DNA from 3 places in the Rhodospirillum centenum SW genome. Region 2 is predicted to be linked to each of the others. Evidence: predicted binding sites of a transcription regulator. Region 2 holds the regulator's gene; each other region holds the start of a gene.

Region 1 (5,720 bases), 100 kb from region 2:
GAACCATGACCCGACGCCGGCGCATTTACGAGGGCAAGGCCAAGATTCTCTTCGAGGGCCCGGAACCCGGCACCCTGGTTCAGTACTTCAAGGACGACGCCACCGCCTTCAACGCGCAGAAGAAGGGCGTCATCACCGGCAAGGGCGTGCTGAACAACCGCATTTCCGAGTACCTGATGATGAAGCTGGGGGAGATCGGCATCCCCACCCACTTCGTCCGCCGCCTGAACATGCGCGAGCAGCTCATCCGCGAAGTCGAGATCATTCCCATCGAGGTGGTGGTCCGCAACGTTGCCGCCGGCTCGCTGACCAAGCGCTTCGGCATTCCCGAGGGCACGCAGCTCCCCCGCTCCATCGTCGAGTACTACTTCAAGAACGACGAGCTGGGCGATCCCATGGTCTCGGAGGAGCACATCACCGCCTTCGGCTGGGCGGCCCCGCAGGACCTGGACGACATGCTGGCGCTGGCGCTGCGCGTCAACGACTACCTCTCGGGTCTGTTCCTCGGCATCGGCCTGCGGCTGGTGGACTTCAAGGTGGAGTTCGGCCGGCTCTGGGAGAACGAGGAGATGCGGATCATCCTGGCCGACGAGATCAGCCCGGACAACTGCCGCCTCTGGGACGTCAAGACCAACGAGAAGCTGGACAAGGACCGCTTCCGCCAGGATCTCGGCAATGTCGCCGAGGCCTACCAGGAGGTGGCGAAGCGCCTGGGCATCATGCCCGAGGCCGGACCCGGCGACATGAAGGCGCCCAAGCTGGTGCAGTGACGCGCCGGCCAGCAGCAACCCCCGCCGGCGGCCCCCCGGGCCGCCCGGCCGGTCTTCCCTCCCGCGATCCCGGATGAACACCCCATGAAGGCCAAGGTCATCGTCACCCTGAAGAACGGCGTGCTGGACCCCCAGGGCAAGGCCATCGGCCACGCCCTGCATTCCCTCGGCTTCGAGGGCGTGGGCGAGGTGCGGCAGGGCAAGCTGATCGAGCTGGACCTGGCCGAGACCGACCGGGAGAAGGCCCGGGCCGCGGTCGAGGAGATGTGCCGCAAGCTGCTGGCCAACACGGTGATCGAGAACTACGCGATCGAGCTGGTCGGCTGACGGCGGCCCGTGCCGCCGCCCAGAGCAGGGAACCCCGATCCGTGGATACCCGAACCGGCGACACCCGAACCGGCGATGCCGAGGCGCTGGCCGCGCGCGTGACCGAACTGGAAATCCGGCTGACCCACCAGGAACGCACCCTGGAGGAACTGTCGGACGTGGTGGCCGCCCAGGCCCGCACGATCGACACCCTGACGCGGCGCCTGCGCCTCGTGACCGAGCGCCTGCGCGACGCCGAATCCTGGCGCCCCAGCCCCCAGGACGAAAAGCCGCCCCCGCACTACTGAGGGGGCGCGTCCCTTCTTACCGGCATGGCGAGGAAAAGGCCGGCGGGATCGCTCCCGCCGGCCTTCGCATGTCCGCTTCCGCAGGAACGGTTGCGCCCTTACTCCGCCGCCACCTTCGGGGCGGCGAGGCTGCGCAGCACGTACTGCAGGATGCCGCCGTGCTTGTAGTAGTCCACCTCGTCCAGCGTATCGATCCGGCAGAGCAGGTCCACCGTCTGCTTGCTGCCGTCGGCGCGGGTGATGGTCAGGGCCAGGGTCATGCGCGGCTTCAGGCCGGCCTCCACGCCCGCGATGTCGAAGGTCTCGCTGCCGTCCAGCTTCAGGGTCTGGCGGTTGACGCCGGCCGGGAACTGCAGCGGCAGCACGCCCATGCCGACCAGGTTGGAGCGGTGGATGCGCTCGAAGCTCTCCGCCACCACGGCGCGGACGCCCAGCAGGCGCGTGCCCTTGGCCGCCCAGTCGCGCGACGAGCCGGTGCCGTACTCCTGCCCGGCGAACACCACCAGCGGGGTGCCCTCGGCCTGGTACTTCATGGCGGCGTCGTAGATCGGCATGACCTCGCCCGTCGGCACGAAGCGGGTGACGCCGCCCTCCACGCCCGGCACCATCTCGTTCCTGATGCGGATGTTGGCGAAGGTGCCCCGCATCATGACCTCGTGGTTGCCGCGGCGGGCGCCGTAGCTGTTGAAGTCCACGACGCCGACGCCGTGCCCGGTCAGGTACTCGCCGGCGGGGCTCGCCTTCTTGATGCTGCCGGCCGGGGAAATGTGGTCGGTGGTGATGCTGTCGCCCAGGATGGCCAGCGCGCGGGCGCCCGTCACGTCCGACACGTCGCCCGGCACCGGGGCGATGCCGTCGAACAGCGGCGGCCGCTTCACATAGGTGGACGCGCCCTCCCAGCGGTAGGTCTCGCCCTCCGCCGTCCGGATCGCCTGCCACTGCTCCGGGCCGGCGAAGACGTTGGAATAGCGGCTGCGGTACATCTCCGGCGTCAGATACTGCGCGATGGTGGCCTCGACCTCATGGTTGCTCGGCCAGATGTCGCGCAGATAGACGGGCTGGCCGTCCTTGCCGGTGCCCAGCGGCTCGCGGGTCAGGTCCAGGTTCATGCTGCCGGCCAGGGCATAGGCCACGACCAGCGGCGGGCTGGCGAGGTAGTTGGCGCGGACCTGGGCGTTGACGCGGCCCTCGAAGTTGCGGTTGCCCGACAGCACCGAGGCGACGGTCAGCTTGCCGTCGTCCACCGCCTTGCTGATCGGGTCCGGCAGCGGGCCGGAATTGCCGATGCAGGTGGTGCAGCCGTAGCCGACCAGATTGAAGCCCAGCCTGTCCAGCCAGCCCTGCAGGCCCGACGCCTCCAGATATTCGGTGACGACCTGGCTGCCCGGTGCCAGCGAGGTCTTCACCCACGGCTTGCGGGTGAGGCCCTTCTCCACCGCCTTCTTCGCCAGCAGCCCGGCGGCCACCAGGACGGAGGGGTTGGAGGTGTTGGTGCAGCTCGTGATGGCGGCGATCACCACATGGCCGTGGTCGATCGCGTAATCCGTGCCCGGAACCGGGGTGGGCTGGCTGGCCGGCCGGCCGGCCACGTCCTTCTCCAGGAAAGCCTTGAAGTCGGCGCAGGCGTCGGAGAGCTGCACCCGGTCCTGCGGCCGCTTCGGCCCGGCCAGCGAGCTTTCCACGGTCGAGAGGTCCAGCTCCAGCGTATCGGTGAAGACCGGCTCCGCCGCGTCGGGGGTCCACCACATGCCCTGGGCCCTGGCATAGGCCTCCACCAGCTCCACCCGGTTCGGGTCGCGGCCGGTGAAGCTCAGGTAGCGGATCGTCTCGGCGTCGATCGGGAAGATGCCGCAGGTGGCGCCGTACTCCGGCGCCATGTTGGCGATGGTGGCGCGGTCGGCCAGCGTCAGGTGCTCGATGCCGGGGCCGTAGAACTCCACGAACTTGCCGACGACGCCCTTCCTGCGCAGCATCTGCGTCACGGTCAGCACGAGATCGGTGGCGGTCGCCCCCTCCTTCAGCTTCCCGGTCAGGCGGAAGCCGACGACCTCCGGGATCAGCATGGAGATGGGCTGGCCCAGCATGGCCGCCTCGGCCTCGATGCCGCCCACGCCCCAGCCCAGCACGGCCAGCCCGTTCACCATGGTGGTGTGGCTGTCGGTGCCGACCAGCGTGTCGGGATAGGCGACCTCGGTCCCGGTCTGGTCGGTGTCGGTCCAGACGGTCTGGGCCAGGTACTCCAGGTTCACCTGATGGCAGATGCCGGTGCCCGGCGGCACCACGCGGAAGTTGGCGAAGGCCTTCTGGCCCCAGCGCAGGAAGGCGTAGCGTTCGCCGTTGCGCTGGAACTCAAGGTCCACGTTCTCCTGGAACGCGGTCGGGCTGCCGAAGGAATCCACCATCACGGAATGGTCGATGACCAGATCGCAGGGCGTCAGCGGATTGATCTTCTGCGGGTCGCCGCCCAGCGCCTGCATCGCCTCGCGCATCGCGGCCAGATCGCAGACGGCCGGCACGCCGGTGAAGTCCTGCATCAGCACGCGCGCGGGGCGGTAGGCGATCTCCCGGTCGCTGCGCCGGTCCTTCAGCCACTGCGCCACGGCCTTGACGTCGTCCACGCTCACCGTGCGGCCGTCCTCGAAGCGCAGCAGGTTCTCCAGCAGCACCTTCATGGAGAAGGGCAGGCGGGACAGGTCGCCCAGGCCCGCCTTCTCGGCGGCCTTCAGGCTGAAATAGTCGTAGGTCCTGCCCCCGACGTCGAGTGTGCGGCGGGTCTTCAGGCTGTCTTGGCCGGTGATCGTGGACACGGGGGACTCCTCCATCGGGTCGTCTGGTGTGCCACCTGGAACGGCGCTGGCGGCTTCCGGCTCCAGCGTCCGGAACGCGCACCCCCCAGGGATTCTCGCGGGCGTGATGTAGCGCGTTTTCCAGGTCGGATCAAATGCGCCGGGGATAGCTTGACAGGCACATCCGGACCTCTCTGCGGCATGAACCGGCGGTGTTCCCGGGTGTCACGGCGGGCGACGGGACTTCCCTGCAGGATTGCCGATCCCCTAGGGGCTGCCCGTCCTGCGTGTCTTGCGGGGCTCCGGACAGGGCGTCAGGGCATCGCGGCCGCTGCCGTCGGGCGCATCCTCCAGACCCCGCCCGGCAGCTTGTCCGGGCGGCAGATATGGCGTTTTCTTTCGTGTCGGGACGGGTTCCGGCGCGGCCGATTGCGCGGATCTGCGGTCGTTCCGGAATCTTGTTCTTCTGGCCCGGTTGCGGTTGACACCGGCCAAAATTTAACAGAAAGGTCACCGGCCGAGCGGGTTGCGCGTCTTGCATGCCTCTTGTGTGAAAAGCTACGGCGCGCGCGGGCGGAGGATTCCGAAGAGATGTTGTCCTATGCGGTCCGGCGTCTGCTGGAAGCGATCCCCACATTGCTGGTCATCGTCGCGCTGGCCTTCTTCCTGATGCACGCGGCGCCGGGCGGCCCGTTCGACGGCGAGCGCGTGCTGCCGCCGGAGATCGAGGCCAACCTGAAGGCGGCCTACAATCTGGACAAGCCGATCTGGCAGCAGTTCCTGATCTATCTGGGCAACGCGCTGCAGGGCGATTTCGGGCCCAGCTTCACCTATAAGGACTTCACGGTCAGCGAGCTGATCGGGACCGGCTTCCCTGTCTCGCTGCGGCTGGGCCTGTCGGCCATCTTCCTGGCCGTCGCCATCGGCTGCACCCTGGGCGTGCTGGCCGCCATGCGGCAGAACTCCCGCACCGACTATGCGGTGATGGGCGTCGCCATGGCCGGCATCACCATCCCGAACTTCGTCATGGCGCCCTTGCTGACGCTGGTCTTCGGCATCTATCTGGGCTGGCTGCCGGTGGCCGGCTGGGGCGACGGGTCGATCCAGAACATGGTGCTGCCGGTGATCGCGCTGGCGCTGCCGCAGATCGCCATCATCAGCCGCCTGACCCGCGGCGGCATGATCGAGGTGCTGCGCTCCAACTTCGTGCGCACGGCGCACGCCAAGGGGCTGCCGGAGCGCCTCATCATCTGGCGCCACACGCTGCGGGCGGCGCTGCTGCCCGTGGTCTCCTATCTCGGTCCGGCCATCGCCGGGCTGGTGACCGGCTCGGTCGTGATCGAGCAGATCTTCCAGCTTCCCGGCATCGGCCGCTACTTCGTGCAGGGCGCCATCAACCGCGACTACACGCTGGTGATGGGCACGGTGATCACCTACGGCTCGCTGATCGTGCTGATGAACCTGATCGTGGATCTGGTCTACGGCCTGCTGGACCCCCGGGTCCGCTATGACTGACGCGGGCGACCGGCCGCCGCCGGCGGCCGCCCCGG
Region 2 (5,720 bases):
CGCCGTGCAGGCGGTGACCCGCCGCGACGTGGATCTGGCCGGCCGTGTCATGCAGTCCGACAACCGGCTGGACGACTATGAGCGCCAGATCGAGCAGGAGACCATCCGCATGCTGGCCCTGCGCCAGCCGATGGGCAGCGACCTGCGCGAGATCCTGGCGGCGCTGAAGATCTCCGCCGATCTGGAGCGCACCGGCGACTATGCCGCCAACATCGCCAAGCGATCCATCGCGCTCGCCCAGTTGCCCGCCGTCCGCCCGGCCTCGGCCATCCCGCGCATGGGCAAGCTGGTGCAGGAGATGCTGAAGGAAGTGCTCGACGCCTATGTCGACCGCGACCTGGACAAGGCCATCGCCGCCTGGCACCGCGACGAGGAGCTGGACGATCTCTACACCAGCCTGTTCCGCGAGGTCCTGACCTACATGATGGAGGACCCGCGCAACATCACCCCCTGCACGCACCTGCTGTTCATCGCCAAGAACCTGGAGCGGGCGGGCGACCACGCGACCAACATCGCGGAGACGATCCACTTCCTGATCGTCGGTCAGCCGCTCACCACCGACCGGCCCAAGGGCGACGAGTCGAGCTTCGCCGTCGTCTCGCCCGAGACCCCGGCGACGCCCTGACCGCCCGCCCGAGTGACCGCAAGCCCCCAGCCGGACCCGCCATGAACTCAGCCCTGAAGCCCCTGATCCTGATCGTCGAGGATGAGGCGGATCTCGTCACCCTGCTGAAGTACAATCTGGAGAAGGAGGGGTTCCGCGTCATCTCCGCCAGCGACGGGGAGGAGGCGCTGCTGCTGGCCAACGAGCAGGCGCCGCATCTGGTGCTGCTGGACTGGATGCTGCCGCTGATGAGCGGGCTGGAGGTCTGCCGCCAGCTCCGGCGCAACCCGAAGACCCGCGACACGCCCGTCATCATGCTGACCGCCCGCGGCGAGGAGGCGGACAAGGTCCGCGGGCTGAACAGCGGGGCGGACGACTACATCGCCAAGCCGTTCAGCCCGACCGAGCTGGTCGCCCGCATGCGCGCGGTGCTGCGCCGCGCGGCACCGGGGCTGGCGGAGGAGCTGCTGCGCTTCGCCGACGTGGTGATGGATCTGGCCGCGCACCGGGTCCGCCGCAACGGCCGCGACGTGCATCTGGGGCCGACGGAGTTCCGCCTGCTGCGCCACTTCATGCAGCACCCCGGCCGGGTCTTCAGCCGCGAGCAGCTCCTGGACGTGGTCTGGGGGCACGACGTCTATGTCGAGCCGCGCACCGTGGACGTCCACATCCGGCGCCTGCGCAAGGCGCTGAACGAGACCGACGACCAGGACCTGATCCGCACCGTCCGCTCGGCCGGCTACGCGCTCGACCAGAACACGCTCTGAGCCGGACACTCTCCGGGCCGGAACACGCCCCGGGCACCGGCCGGCCGGGCGCCGCTTCCCCCGCCCGTCCCGGGCGGAAACCCGTCCGGGGTCAACTCCTTTTGAAAAAGCGTAGCTATTTGCCGCGCCCGCTTCCGTGCCCGCGCGCGCTGCGCTAGGGTGCCGCGCATGACTGAGACCACGCCCCCGCCGGGACAGGAGTCCCGCTTCTTCGGCTTCCGCGAGGTGGACCCGCGGGAGAAGACGCCGCTCGTACGGGGGGTCTTCTCCTCCGTCGCCACGCGCTACGACCTGATGAACGACCTGATGTCGGGGGGCATCCACCGACTCTGGAAGGACAGCTTCGTCTCCATGGTCGATCCCCGGCCGGGAGAGACCCTGCTGGACGTGGCCGGCGGCACGGGCGACATCGCCTTCCGCCTGTCGAACCGGGCGCCGGGCTCCCGCGTGCTGGTCTGCGACCTGACCGAGGCCATGGTCCGCGTCGGCCGCGACCGCGCCATCGACCGCGGCCTGCCGCAGCGCTCCGACGGCACCGGCATCGACTGGATGGTCGGCAATGCCGAGGCGCTGCCCATCGCCAGCCGCTCGGTGGATGCCTACACCATCGCCTTCGGCCTGCGGAACGTCACCCACATCGACGTGGCCCTGGCCGAGGCGCGGCGCGTGCTGAAGCCGGGCGGGCGGCTGTTCATCCTGGAGTTCAGCCACGTCACCCTGCCGATCTTCCGCGAGATCTACGACGGCTTCTCCTTCGGGGTGCTGCCGCGGCTGGGCGAGATGGTGGCCGGCGACCGCGAGAGCTACCAGTATCTGGTGGAGAGCATCCGGCGCTTCCCCCGGCAGGAGGCCCTGTGCCGCCGGATCGAGGCGGCGGGCCTGGCCCGCGTCCGCTACCGGAACCTGACCGGCGGCATCGCCGCCGTGCATTCCGCCTGGCGGGTCTGAGCCGATGCGGCCGGTGCTGCGGCATGACGGACGACCAGGGCGCCCGGCCCGTCGGGCTGTCCTGATTCCGTCCGTCCCGGGGCTGCCTGTTCTGGGGCTGCCTGTTCTGGGACTGCCGCACGACCGGCTGCGCAGCGCCGGCGGGACCGCCGCCGGCAGAGAAGACGCACGAACGGAACCGGCGCCGCGCCATGGCGCCCGAGGGACGATGACCAGTCAGACCGCGGTTCTCCGCGCCGGCCGGCCGGGCGTGCGCCCGGCGGAGGCGCGCCCATGATCACCATCGCCCGCAATCTCCTGCGCCTCGTCGTGATCGTCCGCACGCTCGGCAAGCACGGCGCGCTGGCGGTGGATGAATACAGCGATGTCACGCCCGGCGTCGCCTGGGTGCTCCGGCGGCTGAACAACCCGCACGCCATCGGGCGGCCGGGGGTGCGGCTGGCCCGCGCCCTGACCGAGCTGGGCCCCAGCTTCGTCAAGCTGGGACAGGCCCTGTCCACCCGCGCCGATCTGGTGGGCGATGCGGTGGCGGCCGATCTGGCGCAGCTCCGCGACCGGCTGGACCCGTTCCCGGCCGACGAGGCCGTCGCCATCATCGAGTCGGAGCTGGAGCGGCCGATCGGGGTGCTGTTCTCCCGCTTCGATCCGAAGCCGGTGGCCGCGGCCTCCATCGCCCAGGTCCACTATGCCGAGGCGCCGGACGGCCGCCGGCTGGCGGTGAAGGTGCTGCGGCCGGGCATCGCCCAGGCCTTCCGCCAGGACATCGACCTGATGTACTGGCTCGCCGATCTGGCGCTCTGGCTGCAACCGCGGCTGAAGCGCCTGAAGCCGGTGGAGGTGGTGGACACCTTCGCCGAGACGGTGGCGATGGAGATGGACCTGCGGATGGAGGCGGCCGCCGCCTCCGAGATGGGGGACAATTTCCGCGACGATCCCAGCTTCAACGTCCCCACCATCGACTGGGACCGCACCAGCACCCGCGTGCTGACGCTGGACTGGGTGGAGGGCATTCCGGTCGACCGGGTGGATCAGATCCGCGCCGCCGGCCTGGACCCCGACCGGGTGCTGCTGTACGCCGCCAACGGCTTCTTCAACCAGGTCTTCCGCGACGGCTTCTTCCACGCCGACCTGCATCCCGGCAACCTGTTCGTGGACATGCAGGGCAATCTGATGACGGTCGATTTCGGCATCGTCGGCCGCATCGACCGGCAGACCCGGCTCTATCTCGCCGACATGCTGCTGGGCTTCCTGAACCGCGACTACGATCTGGTGGCGCGGGTGCATTTCGATGCCGGCTTCGTGCCGCGCACCCAGTCGCTGGAGATGTTCCGGCAGGCCTGCCGCGCCATCGGCGAGCCGGTCCACAACAAGCCGATGAGCGAAATCTCCATCGGCCGGTTGCTGGCCCAGCTCTTCGCCGTGACCGAGCGGTTCCAGATGGAGACGCAGCCGCAGCTCCTGCTGCTGCAGAAGTCCATGCTGACGGCCGAGGGCGTCGGCCGGGCGCTGAACTCCCGCATCAACATGTGGGAGATGGCCCGGCCGCTGATCGAGGAATGGATGCGGGAGAACCGCGGGCCGGAGGCGCGCGTCGCCCAGGCCGCGGGGGCCCTGGCGCAGATCGCCGGCGGGCTGCCCCGGCTGGTGCGCGATGCCGAGGCCCTGGCCTCGCAGGTGTCGGAAGGCGGGCTGCGCATCCACCCGGCCAGTCTGCGCGAGATCGACACCCGCCAGCGCGCCCGCACGGCCCAGCAGCTCCGCCCCGTCTGGGCGGTCATCGTCCTGCTGGTGCTGATCCTGCTGTTCGGCTGAGGAAGGCCCCCGGGCCTTCCCTCACAGCACCACCCCCGTCCGGTAGGCGATGCGCTGGATCGGCAGCGGCGGTTCGCCGCGCACATGCAGCAGCAGGTCCACCCGCTGGTCGTCCAGGGCCTGTTCCAGCGCCCAGTGCAGGCGGGCCTCGCGGCCGGAGTCGGGCCGGGCGTCCACGGTGACGATCAGGTCGATGTCGCCGCCGCGGCGGCCGTCGTCCACGCGGCTGCCGAACAGGCGCACCTCCGCCGCGGTGCCGAGATGCTCGGCCACCAGATGCTTGATGATCCTGATCTCGTCCGTCTTCAGCCGCATGGGACCAGCATAGAGGGTCTTCCGTCCGGCGGGAACCGGGCCGTTCCGGCCGTTCCGGCCGCCCCGGCGCTCCCCGGACGCGCCGTTCAGGGCGCCCGCGTGGTCGCGCCGTCCGTGCCCCCGTCGTCCGTGCCCGGTGACCCGGCCGCCGTCTCCAGCCCGGCGAGCAGGGCGGTCAGGTGGGGTACGGCGCGGGCGGCGGCGTTCAGCAGTTCCGCCTCCTCCGCCGGATCGACGGGGAAGGCGTCGCGCAGCCGGTCGCGCAGCCGGGTCAGGTGGTCGAACGCCTCCGCGTCCGGCACCAGCCGCATCCCGGCCAGCAGCCCCGCCAGCTCGCGCGTGGTCTTGCCCCGCGCCTCCAGCCCGGCCCGGCCCATGGCCGCCGGCAGCACCCGGCCCGCCAGCAGCCCGTGCAGGGTGCGGAAGCGGTGCAGCAGGGCGTCCGCCTCGGTGCGGAACTTCTCGGGCATGTAGGCCAGTCCCGTGCCGGTGACGGGCAGCACCGCCCGCAGCTCGTCCAGCGAGTCGTTCAGGCGCCGGGCCACCTCGCGCGCGGCCGCCAGCGCCTTTCCCGGATCGTCCTGCTCCGCCATCGTCGCCTCCCGCACGCGAAGGGCGGCCCGCCGTCCGCCCCCTGGTTCCGCGGACAGTGTAGACCGGCCCGCGGCCGGTCGGAAGGACCGCGCCCCGGGCCTCCCCCGGAAGCGGGGCCGACGGGTAAGGAAAAGGTGAAGGTCCGCCTGCAAAGGATGCGGGGCAGCCATCGGAAAAGGCGCAGGATTATCGCCGCTGAAAAGCCATAGCCCGGTCCTATGTTATTGGTGTCGGGAGCGGGGCGCTTCCGGCCATGTCCAACCCAGGGACCTTGCATGTTTCCCGCAGTGGCGACCGGAGCCCGCAATCCGGAACCCGGCATGACGGCTGCCGCACTGTCCGTCACCGAAGAGACCCCGACGCTCGCCCGCGCGTTTCCGCCCTACGGCCCCGACGCCCTGGCGCGCCAGATCATGACGGCGCTCGATCGCTGCCGACGCCTCGGCCACCATGATCCCAGCGTGACCCTGACCCGCCCGACCGCCGTGGTCGAAGGGGTGCAGGGCCTGCTCAGGGATGCCGGCCTGCGGCCCAGCGTGAAGCCCGCCGGTGTCGGTGGCTGCCTCGTCCTCACCGTCCGCGGGTAGGACTGGCCGAGGATAGGACTGGCCGCGGCCCGGCTTTCCTGTCTTCCGAGTTCCCTGTCACCCGAGTTCCTCCTGGCCCGCCCCCGTTCCGCC
Region 3 (5,720 bases), 1.2 Mb from region 2:
GCCCCGGCTTCCAGGTGCCGTCCTGTGCCGTCTTGAAGGCGTTGTAGGCGGCCACGTCCACCCGCTTGACCATGGAGGTCAGGACACTGCCGGGGAACAGGTGGTTCTGGTTGCTGTCCACGCCGATGGAGAGCCGGCCCGCATCCGCCGCCGCCTGGAGCACGCCCATGCCGGTCTGCCCGGCGGCGGCGAAGACGACGTCGGCCCCGCGGTCGAACTGGCTCTTCGCCAGCTCGCTGCCGCGGGTCGGGTCCGACCACGCGGCGGGGGTGGAACCGGCCATGTTCACCAGCAGGGTGGCCTGCGGATTGACGGCCTTCACCCCCTGCTCATAGCCGCAGGAGAAGCGCCGGATCAGGGGGATGTCCATGCCGCCGACGAACCCGACCGTGCCGGTCTTGCTCGCCATCGCGGCCAGCATGCCGACGAGGTAGGAGCCCTCGTGCTCGGCGAACATGATCGACTGCACGTTCGGCAGATCGACCACGTTGTCGATCAGGGTGAAGCGGGCCTTGGGGAATTCCTTGGCGATCTTCTCGACCGCCGGCGCCATCGAGAATCCGACCGCGACGACGATGTCCGTTCCGCGCTGGGCCAGCCGGCGCAGGAACTGCTCCCGCTGCGCCTCGTTCGTCACTTCGAAGAATCGGAAGTTGACGCCCGTTTCGGCCTTGAAACGCTCGGCACCGTCGTTGGCGCCCTCGTTGAAGGACTTGTCGAAGCGGCCGCCCATGTCGAACACGATGGCCGGTTCGAAGGCCGCGGCCGGCCCCGCCATCGCCGCACAGAGCACAAGGACGGCCGCGAAGGCGGCGCGCAACAGCGTCTTCATCAGGCTGAACCCGCAGGATACAACAATTCCGAGATGGAGCCACGGAACGTAACGGCTTCGCCCGTCCTCGGCAAGGTCGGGCGCGCGTTCCGCCGACCGTGCCTGTCCCGGAAGGATCGGGCCGCTGTTCCGCGGCACTGTCATACGATTGTAAGATGAGGCCGCTATAAGCCCCGGGTGCGGCGGAATCGCCTGTCCGGTCAGCGGGATGGCCGGCGCCGTTGTCCCTTCGGACGGCCCCACGATATCTGCCCGGACGCCCCAGCCCCACCGGAGTTCCCTGCCATGACCGCCCCCTTCACGCACCTTTCCGCGGACGAGTTCGAGGACCGCGCGGACCTCCCGTCCAGCCCGGACACGACGCCGACCTTCGGTGAGGTGCTCCAGCGGCGGTTCGGCCGGCGCGAGCTGCTGCGCGGTGCGCTCGCCAGCACGGCGCTGGCCGCACTGCCGCTGTCGCTGCTGCTGCCGGCGTCGCGGACGGCGGCGGCGCAGGACGCGGCCCGGTCCGTCGATGCGGAGAGCCGGTTCCCCTTCGAGGAGCTGGCGCGCGGAGTCGACGAGACCCACCACGTCGCCAAGGGCTATCAGGCCAAGGTGCTGCTGCGCTGGGGCGATCCGCTGCTGCCGGGGGCGCCCGAGTTCGACCCCTATGCCCAGACGGCGGAGAAGCAGCTCGGGCAGTTCGGCTACAACAACGACTTCGTGGGCTACCTGCCCCTGCCGCTGGGCAGCCGGTCGAGCGACCACGGTCTGCTCTGGGTGAACCACGAATACACCAACACCGAGGTGATGTTCCCCGGCCTGATCCCGGCCGGCATGGACCGCATCCCGCAGGACAGGGCCGCTCAGCTCATCACCCGGGAGATCGCCGAGGTCGAGATGGCCGCGCACGGCGGCAGCATCGTGGAACTGAAGCGCGGTGCCGACGGCGACTGGACCTATGTGAAGGGCAGCCCGTACAACCGCCGCCTCTCCCCGCTCGCCACCGAGATGGCGTTCACCGGCCCCGCCGCCGGTCATGAGCGGATGCGCACCAGTGCCGATCCGACCGGCACCCGCGTCATCGGCATGATGAACAACTGCGCCGGCGGCGTCACGCCCTGGGGCACCTTCCTGACCTGCGAAGAGAACTTCGACGGCTACTTCATCGGGACCATCGACCAGTCGCACCCCGAGCAGCGCAACTACGACCGCTACACGGTGCCGGGCAGCCGCTACCTCTGGGGCCTGCACCACCCGCGCTTCGACGTGAACAAGGAACCGAACGAGGCCAACCGCTTCGGCTGGGTGGTCGAGGTCGATCCCTACGACCCCACCTCGACTCCGCGCAAGCACACGGCTCTGGGCCGCGCCAAGCATGAAGGGGCGGGCGTCGTCGTCAACAAGGACGGCCGCGTCGTCGTCTACATGGGCGACGACCAGGTGTTCGAACACATCTACCGCTTCGTCAGCCGCAACCGCTTCGATCCGAACGATCGGGCGAAGAACATGACGCTGCTGGAGGACGGCACGCTCTATGCCGCCCGCTACAACGCCGACGGCACCCTGACCTGGCTGCCGCTGGTCCAGGGGCAGGGGCCGCTGACTCCTGAGAACGGCTTCCGGACCCAGGCCGACGTCTCCATCAACACCCGCCACGCCGCTACCCTGGTCGGTGCCACCCGCATGGACCGGCCCGAGGACATCGAGGTCAATCACAGGACCCAGAAGGTCTATGCGATGCTGACCAACAACAGCGACCGCCGTCCGGTCAGCCCAGAGCATCCGTCCATCACCCATGTGGATGCGGCCAATCCCCGAGTCGGCAATCTCTGGGGCCACATCGTCGAGATGTCGGCGCCGGAGGACGACCACACGGCGGAGACCTTCCGCTGGACGATCCTGCTTCAGGCCGGCAACCCGGCCGACCCGAAGGTGAAGGCGACCTTCAACCCCGCGACCACGGAGAACGGCTGGTTCGCCTGTCCGGACAACTGCGTGGTGGACGGCCAGGGCCGCCTCTGGGTCGCCACCGACCAGGGCAATTCCTGGCCCACCTCCAGCGGTTCGGCGGACGGGCTCTGGGCGGTGGAGACGGAAGGTCCCCTGCGCGGCACCGCCAAGGCCTTCTTCCGCTGCCCGATCGGGGCGGAGATGTGCGGCCCCTTCTTCACGCCCGACGACACGGCGCTGTTCCTGGCCGTGCAGCATCCTGGCGTGGACGGCGTGTCGCAGGTCGTGGCCACCGGCGAGCGGGCGACCTTCGAGCATCCGGGCACCCGCTGGCCGGATTTCGACGAGAAAGTGCCCCCGCGCCCCTCGGTGGTGGTAATCACCAAGGACGGCGGGGGGCCGATCGGTTCCTGACGCCGCCCGTCCGCTGATTTCCACCGGAACTCCGATGCCGATCCTCGATCCCTTCCGCCTCGGCCGGCGGCAGTTGCTGAAGACCTTCGGCGCTGCTGCCGTCACCGCCCTGTCGCTGCCGCCGACGCTCCGCCAGTCCCTGGCGCAGCCGGTCTTCGTCGCGCCGCCGTTCCAGCTCGGGGTCGCGGCGGGTGACCCCGCACCGGACGGCTTCGTGATCTGGACCCGGCTGGCGCCGCAGCCGCTGGAGCCCGGCTACGGCATGCCGGCCCAGCCGGTGGAGGTGGACTGGCAGGTCGCGGCCGACGACCGCTTCCGCACCGTCGTGCAGAAAGGGACGGCCGTGGCCCGGCCGGAGCTGGGCCATGCGGTGCATGTGGAGGTGGCCGGGCTGGAGCCGGGCCGGCCCTACTGGTATCGCTTCGTCGCCGGAACGGAGCGGTCGATGGTCGGCCGGGCGCGGACGGCCCCCGCCCTCGGTGCGCCGGTGGAGAGGCTCCGCTTCGCCGTCGGCGGCTGCCAGGCCTACGAGCACGGGCACTACACCGCCTGGCGCTGCATCTCCGACGAGAGCGATCTGGATTTCATCTACCACTACGGCGACTACATCTACGAAGGCGGCGTCCGCAGCTTCTATTTCGACCGTCACCAGGAACGGACGCTGCCGACCCCGCGTCCCTTCGACGGCCGGGAACTCTATTCGCTGGACGAGTACCGGCGGCGCTATGCGCTCTACAAGCTCGACCCGAACCTCCAGATGGCGCACGCCTCGGCCGCCTTCATCCCGGCCTGGGACGACCATGAGGTGGACAACAACTGGGTGGCCGACCGCGATCAGGACGGCACCCCGCCGGAGGTGTTCCTGCTGCGCCGGATCGCGGCGGCGCAGGCCTATTACGAAAACCTGCCGTTCCGGCGGTCGGCCTGGCCGCTGGGACCGGCGATGCAGATCTACCGCCGCCTCTCCTTCGGATCGCTGCTGGACCTGCATGTGCTGGACACCCGGCAGTTCCGCACCGACCAGCCCTGCGGCGACGGCTTCAAGGCGCCGTGCGCGGGTATGGATGCGGACACCGCCTCCGTGCTGGGGGCCGAGCAGGAGAAGTGGCTCTATGACGGGCTCGCCGCCTCCAAGGCCCGCTGGACCGGGCTTGCCCAGCAGGTGATGCTGATGGACATGGACCGCGAGCCCGGCGAGGAGGACATCCGCAACATGGACAGCTGGGACGCCTACCGGGCGGCCCGGACCCGGCTGCTGTCCTTCCTGCACGACCGCCGGATCAGCAACACGGTCGTCCTCACCGGCGACGAGCACCAGAACTGGATCGGGGACGTCAAGCTGCGGGCCGGCGATCCCGACTCGCCCACCGTGGCGACGGAGTTCCTGGCGACCTCCATCAGCTCGGGCGCCGATGGCGGGGAGATCCGCGCCAACGGTGCCGGCATCCTGGCCGCCAACCCGCACCTCAAGCTGCTGAACGACCAGCGCGGCTACCACCTGCACGAGGTCACGCCCAAGGCCTGGACGGCGCACGTCAAGGTTCTGGACAAGGTCAGCACGCCCGGCGGAACGCTCTCCACCCGCGCCGTCTTCACGGTCGATCCCAGGCGCCCCGGCCCGCAGGCGGCCTGACCGGCTGCGACGGTGCGTGTCCGGTCCGGCGGTTGATCCACGTCAAGGTGCCCCGGATGGTGAAACGATATGGTCCCTTCACCATTCGGGAGGGCGCGCGATGCTCATGGACGGTCGGACCCCGGTTCTTCCCCTGACCGGCTTCGCCCTGCTGGCCCAGGCCATGGGACTGGCAGCCGCCGGCCGGGGAGAGACGGCGCTGGACAATCCCTTCGTGGAGGAACCCGGAGCATCGGCCGCCTGGATCGACGGCTGGATGCGGGGACAGACGGGACGTTCGGCCCCGTTGCCCGGCCGGGCCTGAGGGAGGGAGCGCAGCCGCGGTCACCGGAAGGGGATGCCGCATCTTTGTCACCGCGGCGCCAGCGCCCTCTTGCCGTGCGGGGTGTTCATCGGTCGGGTTGATCTTCCCGGAGCTGACCGATGCCGCTTTCCGCCGGACGGGGCCGCTGCGCCGCCGCCCCTGCTGTTCCTGCGCCTGCCGTTTCCGCCCCTGGCGTGATCTTCGACGGTCCGCATGCCGCGCCGCTTCCTGAAGGGGCGGCCGCACACGCACGGGTCATGGCCCGGCTGGCGGCGCAGGTCCGCACCCTCGCGCGCCTCTTCCCGCCGGGCGGCCGCGTCGCCTATCTGGACCTGCCGTTGCACGGCAATGTCGGTGACCTGCTGATCTATCTGGGAACGGAACGGTTCCTGGCGGAGCAGCAGCAACGGGTGGTGCTGCGCACGACCTGCGCCGCATCCCCCGCGCGGATCGCGCGCCGGATCGGAACCGGAGACCTGATCTGCCTGCATGGCGGCGGGAACTTCGGGGACCTCTATCCGGCGCACCAGGAGTTCCGGCGGGCGGTCGTGGAACGGTTTCCGGACAACCGCATCGTCGTCATGCCGCAGACGGTGCATTTC

What was found. The regulator PhoB, encoded in region 2, activates phosphate uptake and scavenging genes when phosphate is short. The targets are predictions, from matches to a motif close to TNTCATAAAACTGTCA.
Region 1: oppB (oligopeptide ABC transporter permease OppB) is a predicted target of PhoB. The motif match lies at 4,668-4,683, and genes of this name have one in related genera.
Region 3: RC1_RS01140 (PhoX family protein) is a predicted target of PhoB. The motif match lies at 971-986, and genes of this name have one in related genera.

The regions. Positions count from the first base shown of each region.
Region 1 covers NC_011420.2:3,471,582-3,477,301, forward strand. The annotation lists gene purC (phosphoribosylaminoimidazolesuccinocarboxamide synthase) at 6-770, shown strand; gene purS (phosphoribosylformylglycinamidine synthase subunit PurS) at 855-1,097, shown strand; gene RC1_RS16105 (SlyX family protein) at 1,139-1,384, shown strand; gene acnA (aconitate hydratase AcnA) at 1,483-4,191, opposite strand; gene oppB (oligopeptide ABC transporter permease OppB) at 4,762-5,685, shown strand.
Region 2 covers NC_011420.2:3,368,505-3,374,224, forward strand. The annotation lists gene phoU (phosphate signaling complex protein PhoU) at 1-625, shown strand, start outside; gene phoB (phosphate regulon transcriptional regulator PhoB) at 667-1,371, shown strand; gene RC1_RS15640 (class I SAM-dependent methyltransferase) at 1,540-2,319, shown strand; gene ubiB (2-polyprenylphenol 6-hydroxylase) at 2,593-4,131, shown strand; gene RC1_RS15650 (nucleotidyltransferase domain-containing protein) at 4,153-4,446, opposite strand; gene RC1_RS21865 (hypothetical protein) at 4,533-5,039, opposite strand; gene RC1_RS15660 (hypothetical protein) at 5,361-5,627, shown strand.
Region 3 covers NC_011420.2:233,854-239,573, reverse strand. The annotation lists gene RC1_RS01145 (BMP family lipoprotein) at 1-832, opposite strand, end outside; gene RC1_RS01140 (PhoX family protein) at 1,118-3,181, shown strand; gene RC1_RS01135 (alkaline phosphatase D family protein) at 3,216-4,814, shown strand; gene RC1_RS01130 (hypothetical protein) at 4,915-5,118, shown strand; gene RC1_RS01125 (polysaccharide pyruvyl transferase family protein) at 5,376-5,720, shown strand, end outside.